Regions from separate parts of the Brevibacillus sp. HB1.4B genome, predicted to be linked through region 2. Evidence: predicted binding sites of a transcription regulator. Region 2 holds the regulator's gene; the other holds the start of a gene.
The links. Region 2 encodes LexA, which represses DNA repair genes until DNA is damaged. Its sites were predicted from a motif close to CGAACATATGTTCG; they were not measured.
Positions count from the first base shown of each region.

Region 1: the regulator LexA is predicted to act here: its motif matches at 1,442-1,455, upstream of recA (recombinase RecA).

Region 1 is NZ_JABSUT010000002.1:36,032-45,687, reverse strand. Features, by position in the region: gene HP398_RS04465 (DEAD/DEAH box helicase) at 1-1,373, shown strand, start outside; gene recA (recombinase RecA) at 1,541-2,599, shown strand; gene HP398_RS04455 (RecX family transcriptional regulator) at 2,669-3,310, shown strand; gene rny (ribonuclease Y) at 3,582-5,123, shown strand; gene HP398_RS04445 (TIGR00282 family metallophosphoesterase) at 5,245-6,039, shown strand; gene spoVS (stage V sporulation protein SpoVS) at 6,158-6,418, shown strand; gene HP398_RS04435 (dipeptidase) at 6,527-7,465, shown strand; gene HP398_RS04430 (2-oxoacid:acceptor oxidoreductase subunit alpha) at 7,660-9,438, shown strand; gene HP398_RS04425 (2-oxoacid:ferredoxin oxidoreductase subunit beta) at 9,410-9,656, shown strand, end outside.
Region 2 is NZ_JABSUT010000009.1:261,403-271,058, reverse strand. Features, by position in the region: gene HP398_RS21885 (DUF4269 domain-containing protein) at 1-383, opposite strand, end outside; gene HP398_RS21880 (DUF456 domain-containing protein) at 492-977, shown strand; gene lexA (transcriptional repressor LexA) at 1,028-1,651, opposite strand; gene yneA (cell division suppressor protein YneA) at 1,814-2,149, shown strand; gene HP398_RS21865 (DUF896 domain-containing protein) at 2,226-2,423, shown strand; gene crcB (fluoride efflux transporter CrcB) at 2,519-2,884, shown strand; gene HP398_RS21855 (HelD family protein) at 2,923-5,172, shown strand; gene HP398_RS21850 (HesB/IscA family protein) at 5,235-5,537, opposite strand; gene ltaE (low-specificity L-threonine aldolase) at 5,662-6,687, shown strand; gene HP398_RS21840 (peptide ABC transporter substrate-binding protein) at 6,918-8,561, shown strand; gene HP398_RS21835 (hypothetical protein) at 8,705-8,902, shown strand; gene HP398_RS21830 (alpha/beta hydrolase) at 8,906-9,640, opposite strand.

The DNA.
Region 1 (9,656 bases), on a different contig from region 2:
TCGTGCTGACCCCAACTCGTGAGCTGGCTATCCAGGTTGCGGGAGAGCTCTTGCGCATCTCGAAATATAACAAAGTTCGTACGCTGCCAATCTATGGCGGACAATCGATCGGACATCAAATTCGTGCACTGCGCCAAGGTGTACAAATCGTTGTAGGTACTCCTGGCCGTGTTATGGACCACTTGCGCCGAAAAACATTGAAGCTGGATCACGTACATACACTCGTTTTGGATGAAGCGGATGAAATGCTGGACATGGGCTTCATCGAAGATATCGAGACGATCATCACACATATGCCGGAAGAGCGTCAAACCTTGCTGTTCTCTGCGACGATGCCGCCAGAAATCAAGCGTTTGGCTACCCGTTACATGAAACAACCGCAAACGATCGCGGTTAGCCGTGAAGAAGTAACGGCACCATTGATCGAACAGGTATACTACAAAGTGTTTGACCGTAACAAAGTAGAGAGCCTCTGCCGCATCTTGGACAGTGAGGATGTCGAGCTGGGTATCATTTTCTGCCGCACTAAGCGCGGCGTAGATGAGTTGTCTGAAGTGCTGCAATCCCGCGGATACCTTGCGGACGGATTGCATGGTGACTTGTCACAGGCACAACGTGACAAGGTCATGAATGCGTTCCGTGAGGGCTCGATTGAATTCTTGATCGCGACTGACGTAGCAGCACGCGGTATCGACGTAGGAAACGTCTCTCACGTAATCAACTACGATATTCCACAAGACTCTGAGAGCTACGTACACCGTATTGGCCGTACTGGTCGCGCAGGTCGCAAAGGAATTGCGATGACGCTGGTTACGCCGCGTGAAGTAAGACAAATGATGTTTATCCAAAAGCAGACAAAAGCACAAGTGCTCTCTCGCAATGTTCCTTCCCTGGAGGAAGTGGCTGAGCGCAAACAAGAGCAATTGCGTGAACAATTGACTAGCCTTTTGGAAAGCGATGCAATCGCGGATATGTATCAAAAAGTAGCGGATGCTCTCGTAGGTCAATACCCGGCTGAAAAAGTAGCAGCTGCTGCATTACACCTGGCATTCCATACCGAAGCGGGACAAGGGCAGGAAGTAGAAGCGTACAACTTTGGTGAGACAGGCGCAGCAAAAGGCATGGTTCGCTTCTTCCTGAACGTAGGCCGCAATGCGAACATGAAGCCACAGGATCTGGTACGCGAGATCTCTGAATCTGTGGGTATCCCAGGAAAATCAGTAGGTCGCATCGATATTTTCGAGAACTTCACATTTGTTGAGGTTCCAGAAGAGGTAGCTGCTTTCGTATATGAGTCACTGCGTCAAACACGTATCAACGGAAAACGAATCAATCTGGAGCCTGCAAAGCCTCGCGGAGCGAAGCGTTCCTAATTAGAGAGTATTACACAAAGCAGTCATTTCTCTGGGAACAACCAGGAAATGGCTGCTTTTTTGCGATGCGAATATTTGTTCGCAAAAAATACTTGGCAAACACTTCTGTCTCGAGGTATGATGAAGACAAGCAAAAGAGATGCGAAAATTGAAAGGGTGTGTACCATTTGTCAGATCGTCGCGCAGCTTTGGAGAGTGCATTGCGTCAAATAGAAAAGCAATTCGGAAAAGGTTCCATTATGAAGTTGGGAGAAGTATCCAACATCCAGATTTCTACGGCTTCTAGCGGTGCACTTGCTCTAGATATTGCACTTGGTGTGGGTGGGTTCCCACGCGGACGGATTGTTGAGATTTACGGACCAGAGTCTTCTGGTAAAACAACAGTAGCGCTTCATGCCATCGCAGAAGTTCAAAGACAGGGTGGACAAGCTGCGTTTATCGATGCTGAGCATGCCTTGGATCCGGTTTACGCTGCGAAGCTGGGTGTGAACATCGATGAATTGCTGTTGTCCCAACCAGACACTGGTGAGCAAGCTTTGGAGATCGCGGAAGCACTGGTGCGCTCTGGTGCGGTAGACATTATCGTAGTCGACTCCGTTGCGGCACTCGTACCAAAAGCAGAGATCGAAGGCGAGATGGGAGATTCCCACGTAGGTTTGCAAGCACGCTTGATGTCCCAAGCACTCCGCAAGCTGTCCGGAGCCATCAACAAGTCCAAAACGATTGCCATCTTCATCAACCAGCTTCGTGAAAAAGTGGGAGTTATGTTCGGTAACCCAGAAACAACTCCGGGTGGACGCGCTTTGAAGTTCTACGCGAGTGTTCGCTTGGACGTTCGTAAAGCGGAATCTATCAAAGTTGGCAACGACATTTTGGGAAGCAAGACGAAGATCAAAGTCGTCAAAAATAAAGTAGCACCACCATTCAAGGTTGCTGAAGTGGATATCATGTACGGCGAAGGTATTTCCAGAGAAGGTAGCATTCTCGACATCGGTTCCGAGATCGATGTGGTTCAAAAGAGTGGTGCATGGTACTCCTTCAATGAGGAGCGTCTCGGCCAAGGTAGAGAGAATTCGAAAGTCTTCCTGAAAGAAAATCCGCACATTGCATCACAGATTGAAACAAAGGTGCGCGAATACTTCAGCCTAAACCCTGGTTCTGTTCCAGAAGGTGAAGCAGTAAATGACCCAGAGCAAGATGAAGAGCCTACATTTGATCTGGAGTAATGAAGAGTAGAAGAGCAGCCTGTCGATGAGACAGGCTGTTATTTTAGCTTTGCGAAGGAGTGAATCATCATGAAGAGCGGCCTGATCACTGCCGTTCATCGAGATATCAAACAAAAGCAACGCTACCATATCGATGTCGAAGGCGAGTATGCCATTACCGTACACGAAGACATACTGGTAAAGTACAACCTATTTAAGGGAACAGAATTAGATGAAGCTTTTTGCCGAGAAGTCCTGATAGCAGAAGAAAAGCATAAAGCGTATTTAGGTGCATTGCGATATCTCGGCATACGCCCGCGAACAAGCAGTCAGCTGCATTCCTATTTGATAGAAAAGGGATTTTCGCCACAGATTGCAGAAGAGATATGCCAGCGCTGCAAGGATCACGGCTACATCGATGATGAAGCATTTGCGAAGCAATGGGTAGACGAGCGATTGCGTTTGAAGCCGAGGAGCCCGTATATGCTGCGTATGGAGCTTACCCAGCGTGGAGTGGACAGAGCGATTGTAGAGGACGCAGTACGTGGCGTGTCTAGGCAGGCTGAACTAGATGCTGCCCGCGCATTGATAGAGAAGAAGGCGCGGCGTATAGAGGGTGCACCGAACCCCGATGAAGAGCGTAAGCTGCTATCTATGCTGATGCGCAAGGGATTCTCCCATGCGATCATTCAACAAATGCGTGAAGAATTGCGTCATAGAAGCGATAGTTAGGGCCAACTCTATTTGCATGATCTTGACAATTCTTGTTCACAAATAATAAAATAGGTTTGTATTTACTTGGTGTATCATAACTTTTGTGATTTGCTCACTCGTTGCCTATGAAACAACTGAAAAACCGTGCGAAAGCTGTACGGATTCAGCGGACCGAGTAAATCGGTCTTGTTTTTTAGCCGAATGTTCAAATGTGAGAGCACTCCATGGAAAACAAATGCTTGGAAAGCGGGGAGATGTCTTACAATAAGGAGGTGAAACGAAAAAGCCTATGGATCCTATACTTACTGTTGTCATTGTGCTCGTTGCCCTGCTGATCGGCTTGGGTGCAGGCTACTTCACTCGTAAATCGATTGCGGAAGCGAAGATCTCCAGTGCAGAAGAAGCTGCACGACAGATCGTGGAGGAAGCTAAACGGGACGCCGAAGCCGTTAAGAAGGAGAAGGTGCTGGAAGCAAAGGATGAAGTGTTCAAGCTTCGATCCGAAGCGGAAACCGAATTGCGTGAGAGACGCAATGAGATCCAGCGTCAGGAACGACGAATTCTACAAAAAGAAGAATCGTTGGACCGCAAGATGGAACAGTTGGAGCGCAAAGAAGAAGAATTGTCTGAGCGTGACCGTACCATCGCAGAACTGCAAAGCAAGGTAGAGCACTTATATAAAGAACAAGTATCAGAGCTAGAACGAATCTCCGGCTTGACGCAGGATGAGGCGAAGACGATCATTCTGACTGATGTGGAGAATACCGTCCGTCACGAAATGGCTGTGATGATCAAGGAGATTGAGACTCAGGCCAAGGAAGAAGCGGACAAGCGTGCTCGTGAGATCATTACGACCTCCATTCAACGTTGTGCAGCAGACCACGTAGCAGAAACAACCGTTTCTGTGGTTACGTTGCCAAATGATGAGATGAAGGGACGTATTATCGGACGCGAAGGACGTAACATTCGTGCCCTGGAAACGTTGACTGGTATCGATCTGATTATTGACGATACTCCAGAAGCAGTCATCCTGTCTGGCTTCGATCCGATTCGTCGGGAAATCGCCAAGACAGCGTTAGATAAACTGGTCGCAGACGGCCGCATTCACCCAGCTCGCATCGAGGAAATGGTGGAAAAAGCACGTCGCGAAGTAGACGAGCGAATCCGTGAATACGGTGAGCAAGCAACGTTTGAAACAGGCGTTCACGGCTTGCATCCAGATCTGATCAAGATTCTCGGACGCTTGCGTTATCGTACAAGCTACGGTCAAAACGTACTGAAGCACTCTATGGAAGTGGCACATCTCGCCGGTTTAATGGCGGCAGAACTGAAAGAAGATGTGAAGCTGGCCAAACGTGCAGGTTTGCTGCATGATATCGGAAAAGCAATTGACCATGAAGTAGAAGGTTCACACGTTGAAATCGGTGTTGAACTGGCTAAGAAGTACAATGAGCATCACGTAGTAGTGAACAGTATTGCGTCTCATCACGGTGATACCGAACCAACTTCCGTCATTGCTATGCTCGTGGGAGCTGCTGACGCTCTGTCTGCCGCACGCCCAGGTGCACGCCGTGAGACATTGGAAACATATATCAGACGTTTGGAGAAACTGGAAGAGATCTCTGAGTCGTTCGATGGCGTAGAAAAGTCTTATGCGATTCAAGCAGGACGCGAAATTCGCGTGATGGTTCAACCTGATAAGATTGACGATGCGGAAGCTACCCGTCTGGCACGGGATATCACGAAACGAATTGAAAATGAACTTGACTACCCAGGTCATATTAAAGTAACGGTTATCCGTGAAACACGGGCAGTTGAGTATGCAAAGTAAAGTGGCTGCGTGCCACTTTACTTTTTTTGTAGCGCAACGAAGGACACACCAAATGTTTGACGAAGTCAAGTTTTCTAATGAGCAGAGGAATTGTGTATACTAGCAATGAGGTGATTTGGTAATGAAGTTGTTATTCATTGGAGATATTATGGGCTCGCCTGGCAGAGAGATCGTGAAAACATATCTGCCGTTACTGAAACGAAAATACAACCCTACCTTTATCGTAGCGAATGGAGAGAACGCTGCGCATGGTCGTGGGATTACAGAGAAAATTACCAAGGAGCTTTTCGCGTGGGGCGTTCAAGCGATTACGCTCGGGAATCATACGTGGGACCAAAGAGAAATTTTCGATTTTATTGATGATGAGCCGCGGATGATTAGACCCGCGAACTTCCCAGAAGGGGCTCCTGGAAAAGGGATTACATATATCAAACAACATGAAGGGGAACTAGCCGTCATTAATTTGATGGGGCGTACGTTCTTGCCGCCGCTCGATTGTCCGTTCCAAATGGCTGACAAGCTAGTAGAGCAAGCTCGGAAGCGTACGAAGCTCATTTTTGTAGACTTTCATGCGGAAGCCACATCGGAAAAGCAAGCAATGTCATGGTATCTCGATGGGAAGGTAACGGCGGTCGTGGGGACACATACCCATGTGCAAACCGCTGATGAACGTATTTTGCCTCAAGGAACCGGATTTTTGTGTGATGTAGGAATGTGTGGACCGAGTAATGGCATTTTGGGGATGGAGCGAGAAGCTGTTATTAAGAAATTTTTGACACAGCTCCCAGTTCGCTTTGAGGTAGCGCCAGATCCAGCGCAGTTGAATGCGGTGCTGATTACTCTAGATAAAACGACTGGGCATGCGAAAAAAATGGAACGAATCAGAATTGACTCTGACCATCCGTTTATGGAATAATGAGAATAAGATTAGAATTTTTTGAATCTTTCAAGCGAGTTAGCAGGAATTTTTAGGGGTTATGCGAATATCATTCTAATGATGACAGGATTCCTATCAGACGGGAGGTTCAAAAAGGATGGAAGTATTAAAAGTTTCAGCAAAGTCTAACCCCAATTCCGTTGCTGGTGCCCTTGCCGGAGTTCTTCGTGAACGAGGAGCCGCTGAGATCCAAGCCATTGGTGCTGGGGCGCTTAATCAAGCTGTGAAGGCAGTAGCAATCGCACGAGGGTTCGTAGCGCCGAGTGGAGTTGACCTCATTTGTATTCCAGCCTTTACCGACATCGTGATTGATGGAGAAGAACGAACTGCAATCAAATTAATCGTAGAACCCAGATGATACAACTGCAAATGCTTCACCTGCCTGTTTGTTCGAAGAATGAACAGGTTTTTTCGTTTGTTCAGAAGTATAACCTCCGAAGTTATCGATGAGAAGGAGCGTTTCCATATGAAAATCTTTGATGCGCATAGCGATGTATTATGCAAGCTATGGCAGAACCCTGATTTGGACTTCTATAAAGAAGACAAGCTCTTGCAAACGGGTTTTACCGCCCTTGAAAAAGGGAATGTAGACATACAAGTGCTTGCCTGTTTCGTCCCTTCTCAAGTGCCGTTTGGACGTCGCTTTCATTCTGTACTAGAAATGATCGATATTTTTTATCAAAAGGTGGCCAGTGATAAATTCCGGCCGATTTTCACAAAGGCAGATTTGACTGAATGCGTATTAAAGGGACAGAAAGGGGCTATTCTGTTTGTAGAAGGTGCGCATGCATTAGAAGAGAGTCTGGTTCAGCTACGTACGTGGTTCCGGCTTGGTGTACGAGGAATGACGCTGACCTGGAATCATGGCAATGCCCTAGCAAGTGGAAATGGAGAGCCGAATCCAGGTGGACTTACTTCATTTGGACGAGAAGTCATAGAAGAAATGAATCGGCTGGGGATGATCATTGATGTTTCGCATTTGGCCGACCCAGGATTCTGGGATGTACTAGAATGCTCGAAAGCACCAGTGATCGCATCCCACTCGAACGTGAGAAGCCTATGCAATCACTCTCGCAATTTGACGGATGAGCAAATTCGAGCGTTAATCGCCAAAGATGGCGTGATTGGCTTGACGTTTGTAGACTTCTTTACCGTGCCGGACAAGCGCACGGTTTGGATCGATGACTTGCTGCGCCACTTGGATCACATCTGCGCGTTGGGTGGCGTAAACCACGTAGGTTTTGGCTCCGATTTCGATGGTATTACCGAGACGTTTGGGGACATGGCATCCGCGGCAGATTACTCCCAGTTACTAGAAGCTTTGTTAAAACGATATAAAGAGGCGGAAGTATTGAAATTTGTGCAAGGAAATTGGTTGCGTGTTTTCGGAAACGTGCTACAATAAAGCATGAGGATATTAATGTACCAAGTTCAACATTAAAATTCAGGTCAAAAGTAAGTTGAGTAAAAGCACTTGCAATTTGACATGGACAGGACTACAATTGTTACTGTCTATGCACAGAAATGTCACATCTTATCAGTCTTTTCAAGGTGTGATAGGGCAGCTTTTCTCACAGTCACTGAAAGGGTGGAATCTGAATGATTAGTCAACTTTCCTGGAAAGTTGGAGGACAGCAAGGGGAGGGCATCGAGAGTACTGGTGAGATTTTCTCGATGGCAATGAACCGGATGGGGTACCATCTGTATAGCTACCGTCACTTCTCTTCCCGTATTAAGGGTGGACACACGAACAATAAAATTCGCGTGAGCACAACGCCAATGCGTGCGATCTCTGACGATCTGGACATTCTCGTAGCGTTTGACCAAGAGACGATCGATTTCAATGCGCATGAGTTGCGTGAAGGCGGTATCATTATCGCGGACGCGAAATTTAATCCAAAGTTGCCGGACGGCTTGAAGCCAGTTCGCTTCTTCACTGTACCACTGACTGAGATCGCTGATGAGCTGGGAACTTCCCTGATGAAAAACATGGTGTCGATTGGTGCATCCAGTGCCATCCTCGGCATTTCAGTGGAAAGCTTCCGTCCCATTGTTGAAGATATGTTCCTCCGCAAGGGCGAAAAAGTGGTTGAAAAGAACATGGATGCCATTCGCCGCGGTTTTGATTTTGTAAATGAATTGACTGGTGGTCAACTTCCTGAGTTCCAAATGGAAAAGGCTGATCCACAAAAACAACTGTTCCTCATCGGTAACGATGCGATCGCTCTGGGTGCTGTAGCAGCAGGCTGCCGTTTCATGCCAGCTTATCCGATCACACCTGCTTCCGAGGTAATGGAATACTTGATTAAAAAGCTGCCTAAATTGGGCGGTACTGTTATCCAAACAGAAGACGAGATTGCTGCAATTACGATGGCAATCGGTGCTAACTTCGCGGGTGCTCGTTCCTTGACTGCTTCTGCAGGTCCTGGTCTGTCCCTGATGATGGAAGCAATTGGTCTGGCTGGTATCACGGAACAACCAGTTGTAATCGTGAACACACAGCGTGGTGGCCCATCTACTGGTATGCCTACCAAAATCGAGCAATCCGATGTGAATGCTATGATCTACGGTACGCATGGTGACATTCCAAAAGTAGTGATCGCGCCAAGCACAGTAGAAGAGTGCTTCTACGATGCAGTTGAAGCGTTTAACATTGCGGAAGAATACCAACTGCCTGTTATCCTGATGACAGACTTGACGCTGTCCTTGGGTAAACAAACCGTTGTTCCATTTGACTACAGCAAAGTAGAAATCCGCCGCGGAAAACTGCTTGCTGGACAAGAATTGCCAGAAAAAGAGCAAAACGACCTGTTCAAACGTTATGAAGTAACAGAAGACGGCGTTTCTCCTCGTGTTATTCCTGGTCAAAAATACGGTCTGCACCACGTAACTGGTGTTGAGCATGATCAAACTGGTCGTCCATCTGAGAATGCTGCAAACCGTATTCAACAAATGGATAAACGTATGCGCAAAATGGAAGGCGTCCTGAAAAGCTTCAAAGGCGCTGTAACAGCAGATGCTCCTCACGCTGATGCGGATGTTCTGGTTGTGGGTATCAACTCCACAATTGGTACTATTCAAGAAGCAAAAGGCCGTCTGGAACAAGAGGGAATGAAAGTAAACCATGCACAAATCCGTTTGCTGCATCCGTTCCCAACTGAAGAAATCAAAGCACTCGTAGATAAAGCGAAGAAAGTTGTTGTTGTTGAGCACAACGCTCAAGCGCAAGTAACAAGCTTGCTCAAACAACACGTTGGAAACGCTGAAAAAATCGAATCCGTGCTTAAATATGACGGTAACCCATTCCTGCCGAAGGAAATCTATGCTGAAGTGAAGGAGCTGGTAAAAAATGGCGACTATGAAAGAGTTTCGAAATAACGTAAAGCCAAACTGGTGCCCAGGCTGTGGAGACTTCTCCATCCAAGCGGCTATTCAACGCGCTGCAGCGAACGTAGGTCTGGAACCTGAAAATCTGGCGGTTGTTTCCGGTATCGGTTGCTCTGGTCGTATTTCCGGCTACATCAACTGTTATGGTTTCCACGGTATTCACGGACGTTCCCTGCCAATCGCACAAGGTGTGAAAATGGCGAACCGCG
Region 2 (9,656 bases):
CGTGCTTCGATGTCCATATGACGATAGGCGTTTTGCATTTCGACAGCTACCGGTTGAGCAAACAATTCAAACCAAAAGTCAGCTGTGAAAAACGAGATAACGCACGTGGGCGTACTATTCACATCTGAGTGTGTCACTTCAAATCCGGGCAAACAGCCAAATGCTGTACGAACAGCCTGCTCAAACTGCTCCAGATCATGACTCTCGCAAATAATATCCAGATCGCTTTGCACAACATCAATGTCCAATGGGATGGTTCCGGCAAGCACTGGATGGTAATCGGATAGTACTTCCATGATGTGCGTCTGTTGAATCGCTTCCCACGCTGCTTTTTGGCGAATCGTCCCTCTGCCCAAGTAGGAGAGATCATGCCAATTTCTCATGAGACTACCTCCATGTCTGCTTTCTTTTAAAATAGTTTAGACAAAAGTGAATAAGTACGCAACGAAATCGATAATCACTCGTATACCTAAATGAAGGGAGTGTAGTAGATGGAAATATTTTTGTGGGTAGTGGTTGTGTTATTGTTCTTGCTAAGCATCGCAGGAATTTTCTTACCCGTTTTACCTGATACGATATTACTGTGGGCGGGCTTTTTGCTCTATCACTTTTTCATTGCAGATCCGGGAGCGGGATTGCCGGCATCCTTTTGGTGGGGAATGGTCGTTCTAAGCATTCTGCTTTACGGTGCTGACTTGCTGACGAATATGTACTTCGTGAAAAGGTATGGAGGGTCCAAATGGTCGTCCGTTGCTGCTGCGGTCGGTATTATCCTCGGGATTTTCGTTTTCCCACCGTTTGGTATGCTGATCTTACCGTTCGTATTCGTCGTTCTCGTAGAGTTGATGGTGCAGAAGCAGTCGATGGAGCGAGCAGTGAAAGCGGGAGTAGGCTCACTGATCGGATTTTTGGGTAGTGCAGTCGTAAAAGTCATCTTGCAAGTTACGATGATCATCTGGTTTTTTATCGCCAGATAATAGACAGAAAACAAAAAGGACAGCCTCGGCTGTCCTTTTTTACGTGGGAACTAGTGAATGAGTCGATAAACACCGATGACTTTACCGAGAATAGTGACATGCTCCAGGATGATCGGTTCCATCGTGGCATTTTCCGGTTGGAGACGGAAGTGATTCTTTTCTTTGAAAAATCTTTTAACGGTCGCTTCGTCTTCTTCTGTCATGGCTACGACGATGTCACCATTGTTGGCTACGTGCTGTTGGCGAACAATGACGTAGTCTCCGTCGAGAATTCCGGCATCAATCATACTGTTCCCGGAGACGCGCAGCATATAGACCTTGTCAGAAGTCACGATATTGTCTGGAAGCGGGAAGTACTCTTCTACATCCTCAATGGCAGTAATCGGTTGTCCAGCGGTTACTTTTCCGATTACTGGCACACGGACGACAGAGTCTTCGAAATTGTCTTGAAAACGATCTTCATCTGATAGCAATTCGATGGCACGAGGTTTGGTAGGATCTCGACGAATGAGGCCTTTTTTCTCTAAGCGTGCCAAATGCCCATGTACTGTTGAGCTGGAAGCTAGTCCAACAGCCTCCCCAATTTCACGTACAGATGGCGGATATCCTTTATCACGAACTTCCTTTCGTATGAACTCGATGATGGCTTGTTGTCTACTCGATAATTTTGACATAGAAAGACACCCCTGATTTCTCGAACATATTTTCCTATATTATACCATGGGAGCTTGCGTTCGACAAACATAAGTTCGATTATTTGTTGACATGAACATATGTTCTCATTTATTATGAGGCTACAAGTGATCAGAACGTATGTTTGTGAGGAGGCCATTATTATGAATTCATTGACAGTACGTAATCGTTTCGAGAAAAAAGAAGAACGTCGTGTTCGTTTTGGTATCACGAGAGGACAAGCTCTCTTGTTTCTTATTACATTTACTCTCTTTTTTTACCTGTTAACCGAACTAGTGTTTGCTTCTTCGCCAATGGAGGAGCCACAAGGCATAGAAGTAACCGTACAATCTGGAGATAGCCTATGGTCGTTAGCTGTTCAATACAATACAGATCAGATGGATGTTCGGGACTATATAATAGAAATTAAGGATGCGAACGGTTTAGAGAGCAACAGGATTTACCCAGGTCAGACTCTCATCCTTCCTGATACTCCGTAAGTGTTCGGCTGTCTTGCGGGATCACTCGAATGTGGTATAATGAAGCGGCACTACTACAGAGTGGGAGGAACCAGCAGTGGTATCTGACGCAGAAATTAAACGCATCAACGAATTGGTCAAAAAATCGCGCGAAGAAGGTTTGACCGAAGAGGAAAAGCTTGAACAAAAAGCATTGCGCCAAAAGTACATTGACGCCGTTAAGCTTTCATTGAGAGCAAATTTGGATTCCATCCGTTATGTGGAAGACCTTGAAGAAAATAAGCCAAAACAGTAAGATAACAATTACTGATACGACAGACATCCTCGCTTGACGCTAGGGTGTCTTTTTCTGTGACATACATAAGCTGTGATAGCCAGGGAGGGAAAGCGATGGCGTGGATAGCTGTGGCGGTTGGAGGAGCAGTTGGCTCTCTTTTGCGCTACCTATTGTCTTTGCTCGCGAATCAGCCGGGATGGCCGTGGGGAACCTGGATCGCCAATGTTTGTGGATCTTTGATCATCGGCATCTTGTTCGTGCTGGGGAAAGAACGTGGCTTTTTATCTCCGACACTCTACCTCTTATTTGCAACGGGGGTCATGGGAGGATTTACGACTTTCTCAAGCTTCTCCTTGGAAGTAGTCTCTTTTTGGGGGGAAGGCCACCTGTTACGTGGCACTTTGTACGCTCTGCTTAGTTTGGGAGTCGGTCTACTTTCTTGTGCGGTTGGAATATGGTTGGCCAGGCAATGGTCCTGAGTCGTTCAATGACACGATACATGTGAGGGGGAATGAATGTGAGTACACAGCATCGTGATTATGAATGGGAACAAAAAAAGCTGGATGAAACAATTTCAGCGATCGACGAAGAAATGGAGCAGCTTCGCAATGATATTCGCGAGGCAACAGATGATTATGTCAAACAGGTCGTTAACTATAAAAAGGCTAAGGAATTGAGCTACCTGGAAGATCAGGGTCGAGAGAAGCCTTATTTCGGCAGAGTGGATTTCTTGAAAGATGAAATCTACGAGCTGGATGAGGTCTACATAGGAAAACGGGGAATTGTACGCAGCGATACGTTTGATTCTGTCGTCGTGGATTGGCGCGCGCCTATCGCCAGTCTTTATTATTCCGGTGAGAGCAAAGAAGCGTTTTACCGGATGGGACGCGAGATCGTGCGTGGTGAAGTTCGACTAAAGCGTAATTTTGCGATCGAAGACGGAAAGATCGTCGGCATCTATGATGGAGCGGTAAAAGAAACGATTAACCGCGAGATGGGGCATCCCGACGAATTTTTGCAAGAGGGCTTCATTGATGAATTTTTGGCAGCCAATCTGAATCAGGCGAACGATAGTAGGCTAAAAGACATCGTCGCTACGATTCAATCCGAGCAGAATGATATTATCCGGGCGGAAAAAGAACGGCCCATTGTTGTGCAAGGAGTAGCGGGGAGCGGAAAAACAACCATTGCTCTGCACCGACTCTCCTATTTGATTTATAACTACCAGGATTCCATGATGTCCAAAAAGTTCATGGTGTTTGCACCTAACCGGATGTTTCTTACCTATATATCCGAGGTTTTGCCTGAGCTGGGAGTCGATGATGTTCAACAGTCTACTTTTGTAGATTGGGCAGCGCGTCTTGTGAAGCCTCTGCTGCCAAAAGGATGGAGAATCGTGAGTCCTGATAAGCCTCTTCAATTGTTCTTCGAAGAGGGGCAGGATGAGCGCCAGCAAGAAATGACACGAAACAGGCTTCGCTTTAAAGGATCGCTCGCTTGTCGGGAGGCGCTGGAGCAATACATTCGGTATATCGTTGAAACAAGAATTCCTTTCAAGAAGCTCAGCTTTTTATACAACAAAACGAAGCAAGTATTTTCGATTCCGGGTGATTTTATTCGCCAATGCTTCTTGGAGCAGTTCGCTAATATGCCGTATCATAGACGGGTAGAAGCGCTTCGCAAGCATTTGAAACAAGAAATGAACAAGCAATTGTTTGCCCATTTGCGAGAGCGAAAAGTCGATTTGGACAAAGAAGGCTTGTACAAATTCGAGAAAATGCTGGAGCAGATATTAGATACGTACCTGACTTCATTTCCGAGACTGGAAATCTTCGCAGCTTATCGCGAGTTGATTGCTGACGAGGAATTGCTGCGCAAGCTCGTACCTGCTGACATTTCAGACGAAGTTGTACGTGATGTGACTCAGTCTAGCGCTGCATTGTTTGCAGAGGAGAGATTGGAGCCGGAAGATATCGCGGCATTGCTATACTTGCAGCATATTGTTGAAGGAATGAATAAGGCAGAGCATTTTGATCATACGGTCGTGGATGAAGCACAAGACTTGAGTGCGCTAGAAATAGCCGTCATTGCATTGGCAACTAAGCGAAACTCGTTAACGATCGTGGGAGATATTGCGCAAGGTATTCATAGCTACCGGGGGATTCATACCTGGGAAGAGTTGACGAAGGGGATTTTTGCACAGCTGTTTCCTTCCTATTATACGTTGTCACAAAGCTATCGTTCGACTATTGAGATCATGCGTTGTGCCAATGAAGTGTTGCGGCAAATTGAATTGCCCGAGACAGTATTGGCAAAACCGGTTTTGCGACATGGTGAAAAACCAATCATGGTCAAGGCTCGCTCACGAGCGCAACTGTGGGAGGACATCTCTTCGCGTGTGGTTGCCTACCAGTCGGAAGGCTTCAAAACGATTGCGATCGTAGCGAAAACCATTCAAGCGAGTAAAAAAGCACATAAAGGCCTGCAAGACAAAATAGCTGATCTAACCCTGTTAGGAACGAAAGATAACCAATTTCCGGGTGGCGTAACCATCATGCCTGCTTTCTTAACAAAAGGCTTGCAGTTTGATGTGGTCATTCTACTGGATGTAGACGCCTATCAAAATAATGAATGGGACGCAAAACTGTTGTATGTCGCGATGACACGTCCTGTCCATCGTCTTGTTATGACGCAGGTTGATGACGTTTCTTCCCCGTTGCTGAAAGATTTACCGACAGCGCTGTATAGCATGTCTACTGACGAATAAGATTCTCATCATCAAAGAAAACCCTCTGCCTGAAAAAAGCAGAGGGTTTATCTGTATCATGCTTAGTGGTCGCCTGTGTTACCTTTGGAAGGGTTGGTAATAACAAAACCTTCTTGTGGCAAGAAAAGGTAATCAATGATGATGCCATCCAGCAATGGCTCATCCTTTTTTACGATCACATCGATCTCTTTGTCGGTCGAGATCACAACATCTTCTTCTGTTGGCTTGTCCAGAGCGAGTCCGTAGTGTGCATGATCACCGTGAGAGTGAGTAATATAAACGCGCAGTTTCAATTCTTTGTCTTCTTCTGCCTCGATGATTGGAGCCAATTGCTTGGCAGCGTTACGAGTGATTTTTAGTTTCACAGGTCAAATCCCCTAACTGTATGTAAGTTACCCTTTCATCTTAGCAAGAGGGAAAACAGGATGCAATGTTGAAAGTGTTACGATATGTCTAGAGAATGACAATACGGTGGAAGGAGAGTCATCTATGAAAATCGATTTGCGCAGCGATACCGTTACGAAACCAACCGAGGAGATGCTTCGAGCGATGGTGGAAGCGGAGGTTGGTGATGATGTTTATAGAGAGGACCCAACTGTCAATCGTTTGGAAGCGATTGCGGCTGAAATACTCGGAAAGGAAGCTGCTCTGTTCGTAACAAGTGGCACGCAAGGCAATCAGGTCGCTGTTTTGACGCATTGTGTTAACGGAGACGAGGTCATTGCGGAAGCGGATTCGCACATTTTTTACTATGAGGGCGGCGCTATGTCGGCATTGGCTGGCGTACAAACAAGGACGCTAGTTGGAGAACGTGGTGCTCTACGTGCAGAAGATGTAGAGAGGGCGATTCGGGGCAACAATATCCATTTTCCGCGCACAAAATTGATCTGTCTCGAAAATACGCATAATCGCGCTGGCGGGGCGGTAATCTCTGTTGCGCAAATGAAGAGTGTCTATGATACAGCACAAAAACACGGTATTCCCGTTCATTTGGACGGTGCTCGTCTCTTCAATGCGGCTGTGGCTCAAGGTGTTGCAGTCAGTGAGCTAAGCACTTTTGCCGATACCGTCCAGATTTGTTTGTCCAAAGGGCTGAGTGCTCCGGTGGGTTCCATTTTGGCTGGAGATCGTGCGTTTATCGAAGAGGCGAGATGGTGGAGAAAAAAAGTAGGAGGCGGGCTGCGTCAGGCAGGGTATTTGGCAGCACCAGGCATTATCGCTCTGACACAGATGGCCGAACGATTGGCAGAAGACCATGAACGGGCACAGCAATTGGCAAAAGGCTTGCGCCAGCTATCGCTTCAGGTCGAGCAAGTCGAGACGAATATCGTGCTGGTGAATACAGACTCGATTGGGCAAACAGCTGTCGCCTTCTTGGAGCGTTTGGAGGAAAAAGGAGTGCTCGCTGTTGATTTTGACGAGTACGTCATTCGCTTTACGACGCATCGACACATTAGCGATCAACATATCAAGACCGTTGTGGAAGCAGTCGAGCAATTATTGGAAACGGTGTAATCGTTTCAACCACTTGTAGCCAGTCGAAGGGAAGACTGGCTTTTTTCTTTGTCGCAACAACGAATTCCAAATAGTTAGACAATTTGTACAAAATAAGAGTCTCTATGCGCTCTGTTTTTCGCCATACCGTCTGATTTGTTTCGTCTACACTTGCGTTATCATGGTAGTGTGATAAAGCGATAGCGTTTACTGGTGTATGGAATCGAATGGAATCAAGGGGGATGGTCTCAATGAGAAAGAGGATGAGCTTCGTTTTGAGCTGCTTCTTGCTACTTCAAGTTTTAGCGGGCTGTAGTACAAGTGAAACGGCGGTAACGAACAAACCGAATGATCAGGCATCTCAACCAGCGCAGCCAACAGGAAAAGAGAGGGTATTGAATTGGAATGCAGACGGTGGAGAGCCTCCGACAGCAGATCCCGGACTTGCTTCCGATGGCACTTCCTTTGATGTCATTACTGCCTGTTTTGAAGGATTGACTCGCTATGGACCGGATGGGAAAATAGCCAACGCAATTGCCGACAGTTATACGGTATCCGAGGATTTGACGACGTACACGTTCAAATTGAAGTCGAATGCGTTATGGAGCAACGGAGATTCGGTAACCGCCCATGATTTTGAGTTCGCCTGGAAAAGAAATCTCGATCCGAAGACAGCATCCGAATATGCTTATATGCTTTATTTCGTTAAAGGAGCAGAGGAATTCAACACAGGGAAAGGATCATATGAAGACGTAGGGGTCAAAGCGTTAGACGATTTTACACTAGAGGTTAAGCTCAATTCGCCAGCTCCGTTTTTTTACGAGCTGACGGCTTTCCCGACATTGTTTCCTTTACATAAAAAGACCTTGGAGGCACATCCGAATTGGGCAGCGTCTCCAGACAACTACGTGGGCAACGGCCCATTCAAAATGGAGCTGTGGGAGCATAAAAACAAATTGGTTCTTGTGAAAAACGAGAAGTATCATGACAAAGATACCGTGAAGCTCGACAAAATCGTGTGGAGCATGATTACCGATACCAACACCGCTCAAGCGTTGTTTGATTCTGGTGATTTGGATTGGGGAGGGCATCCAACCTACGTGTTGCCCGTCGATGTGATCCCCGCTTTACAGGATGAAGGAAAAATCGTAATGGCGCCGTATCCGAATACAGTTGCCGTCACCTTTAATACAACCATGCCCCCTTTTACGAATAAAAAGATTCGACAAGCCTTCTCGTATTCCATCCAACGGCAGCCTCTCGTAGACGGAATCGTACAGACAGGGGTGCCTGCCGCTTTTGCATGGGTTCCGCCTTCTATGCAGCTCAGCGGAAATGACTATTTTCAAGAGGATGTAGACAAAGCCAAACAGTTATTGGCGGAAGGGTTAAAGGAGCTGGGGCTTTCGACGATGCCAGAAGTGACTTACACTTATGGATCAGGTGACGATCGTCAGAAAAAGCTGGCTGAAGCTCTTCAGGATCAATGGAAAAGAAGCCTAGGTGTTGATGTGAAAATCAGTGGCTTGGAGGAAAAAGTTTTTTTACAAAACAAGCGCTCCAAAAACTATCAGTTTGCCTACCGAAATTGGGGTGCTGATTTTAACGACCCCATCAATTTCCTGGAAATTTTCAAGGACAAAACAGTGGGGACGAACGATGCTGCTTGGGAAAATGCTAGATACCGAGAGCTAATCGTACAGAGTTACTTGGAAAAAGACCCGACGAAGCGTAATGCGATCATGCGTGAGGCAGAGACCATCTTAATGGAGGAAATGCCAATTGCCCCTGTGTACTATGGCGCAAGACCCTATATAAAAAATGACAAGGTCAAAGGATTTTTGATCAACCCGTTTGGTGGTAGAGATTTTAAATATACAACCATCGAACAATAAATAAAGACGTAGTAAAGTCTTGCCGTGTCCGGAAAATGGGAGAGCGGCAAGGCTTTTTTTGGTTCCATTCGGTTGACTCGCTTGTGTGTAATTCAGACCCGCCAATGAAATACTATAGCTATCCAACATAGGGGAAAAGAGGGATGGATATGATCTCGGCTAAAGAGCGAGAACGCATTCTCAATCAAATGAAACGGGACGAGAGCAAGATTGTCAACATCGTCCTAAACGACGCCAATCAGGTTGCGGGCGAAATTGAAAAAGCCAACCACCAAGGCATTTTCCTGGTGGATGGCCGCTACTACGGGTACGAGGATATTAAAGAAATCAATGGCTCCTGATGGTTACAGACGGGGAGGGGGGAAGAAGTAGCGCAAGGCGTCAGGCAGCTCTTTTTGCCACAAACCCCAGACGTGATTCCCTGGTTTTTCTCGGTAGGACAAGGTAGCTTGTTTGTCCTCAAGAATCTGTTTTGCCTCGCGATTCCATTGCACAAAATCGAAGGTACCCGCACTTGTTTCCACAGCTGTCTCATCGAGGCCAACGACCATCCAGATTCGCAGCCAGGATAGGCTGGACTGATTCAAAAGCGGGTCGAGTGTCGTTTGGAAAAACGCCCCGGATAGCGCGAGTACCTGTGGAAAGAGGTCGGGGTTTTCCAATGCGAGATGCAAAGAAACGGTTCCACCTAAAGAGTCTCCTGCCAGCACACGTGAAGCAGGATCACGGCGTACAGGATAATGCTCCTCTATGTAAGGAATCAGCTCTTCAGTGAAAAAACGCTGATAAGCTGCGTTTCTCGACCCCGATGGAGAATACTCGCTCGTGCGCTTGTTGCGATCGACTGAGACACCGACGACGATGTAGGGTTCGATACCTTCTTCCAGAATCAATTGATTGGAGATGGTCGCGATTCGCCCCATCGTAAAAAAGTCGTTCCCATCCTGGCAATACACAACAGGGTAAGAAAGAAGCTCATTGTACCCCGGCGGTAGGTATACTTTGACCGAGCGGGGAGTGTCCACGTGGATGCTGGGCACTTCTTCTTTCATTATGGTTCGCTTTACATAGTCAGACATCGATTCACACTCCCTG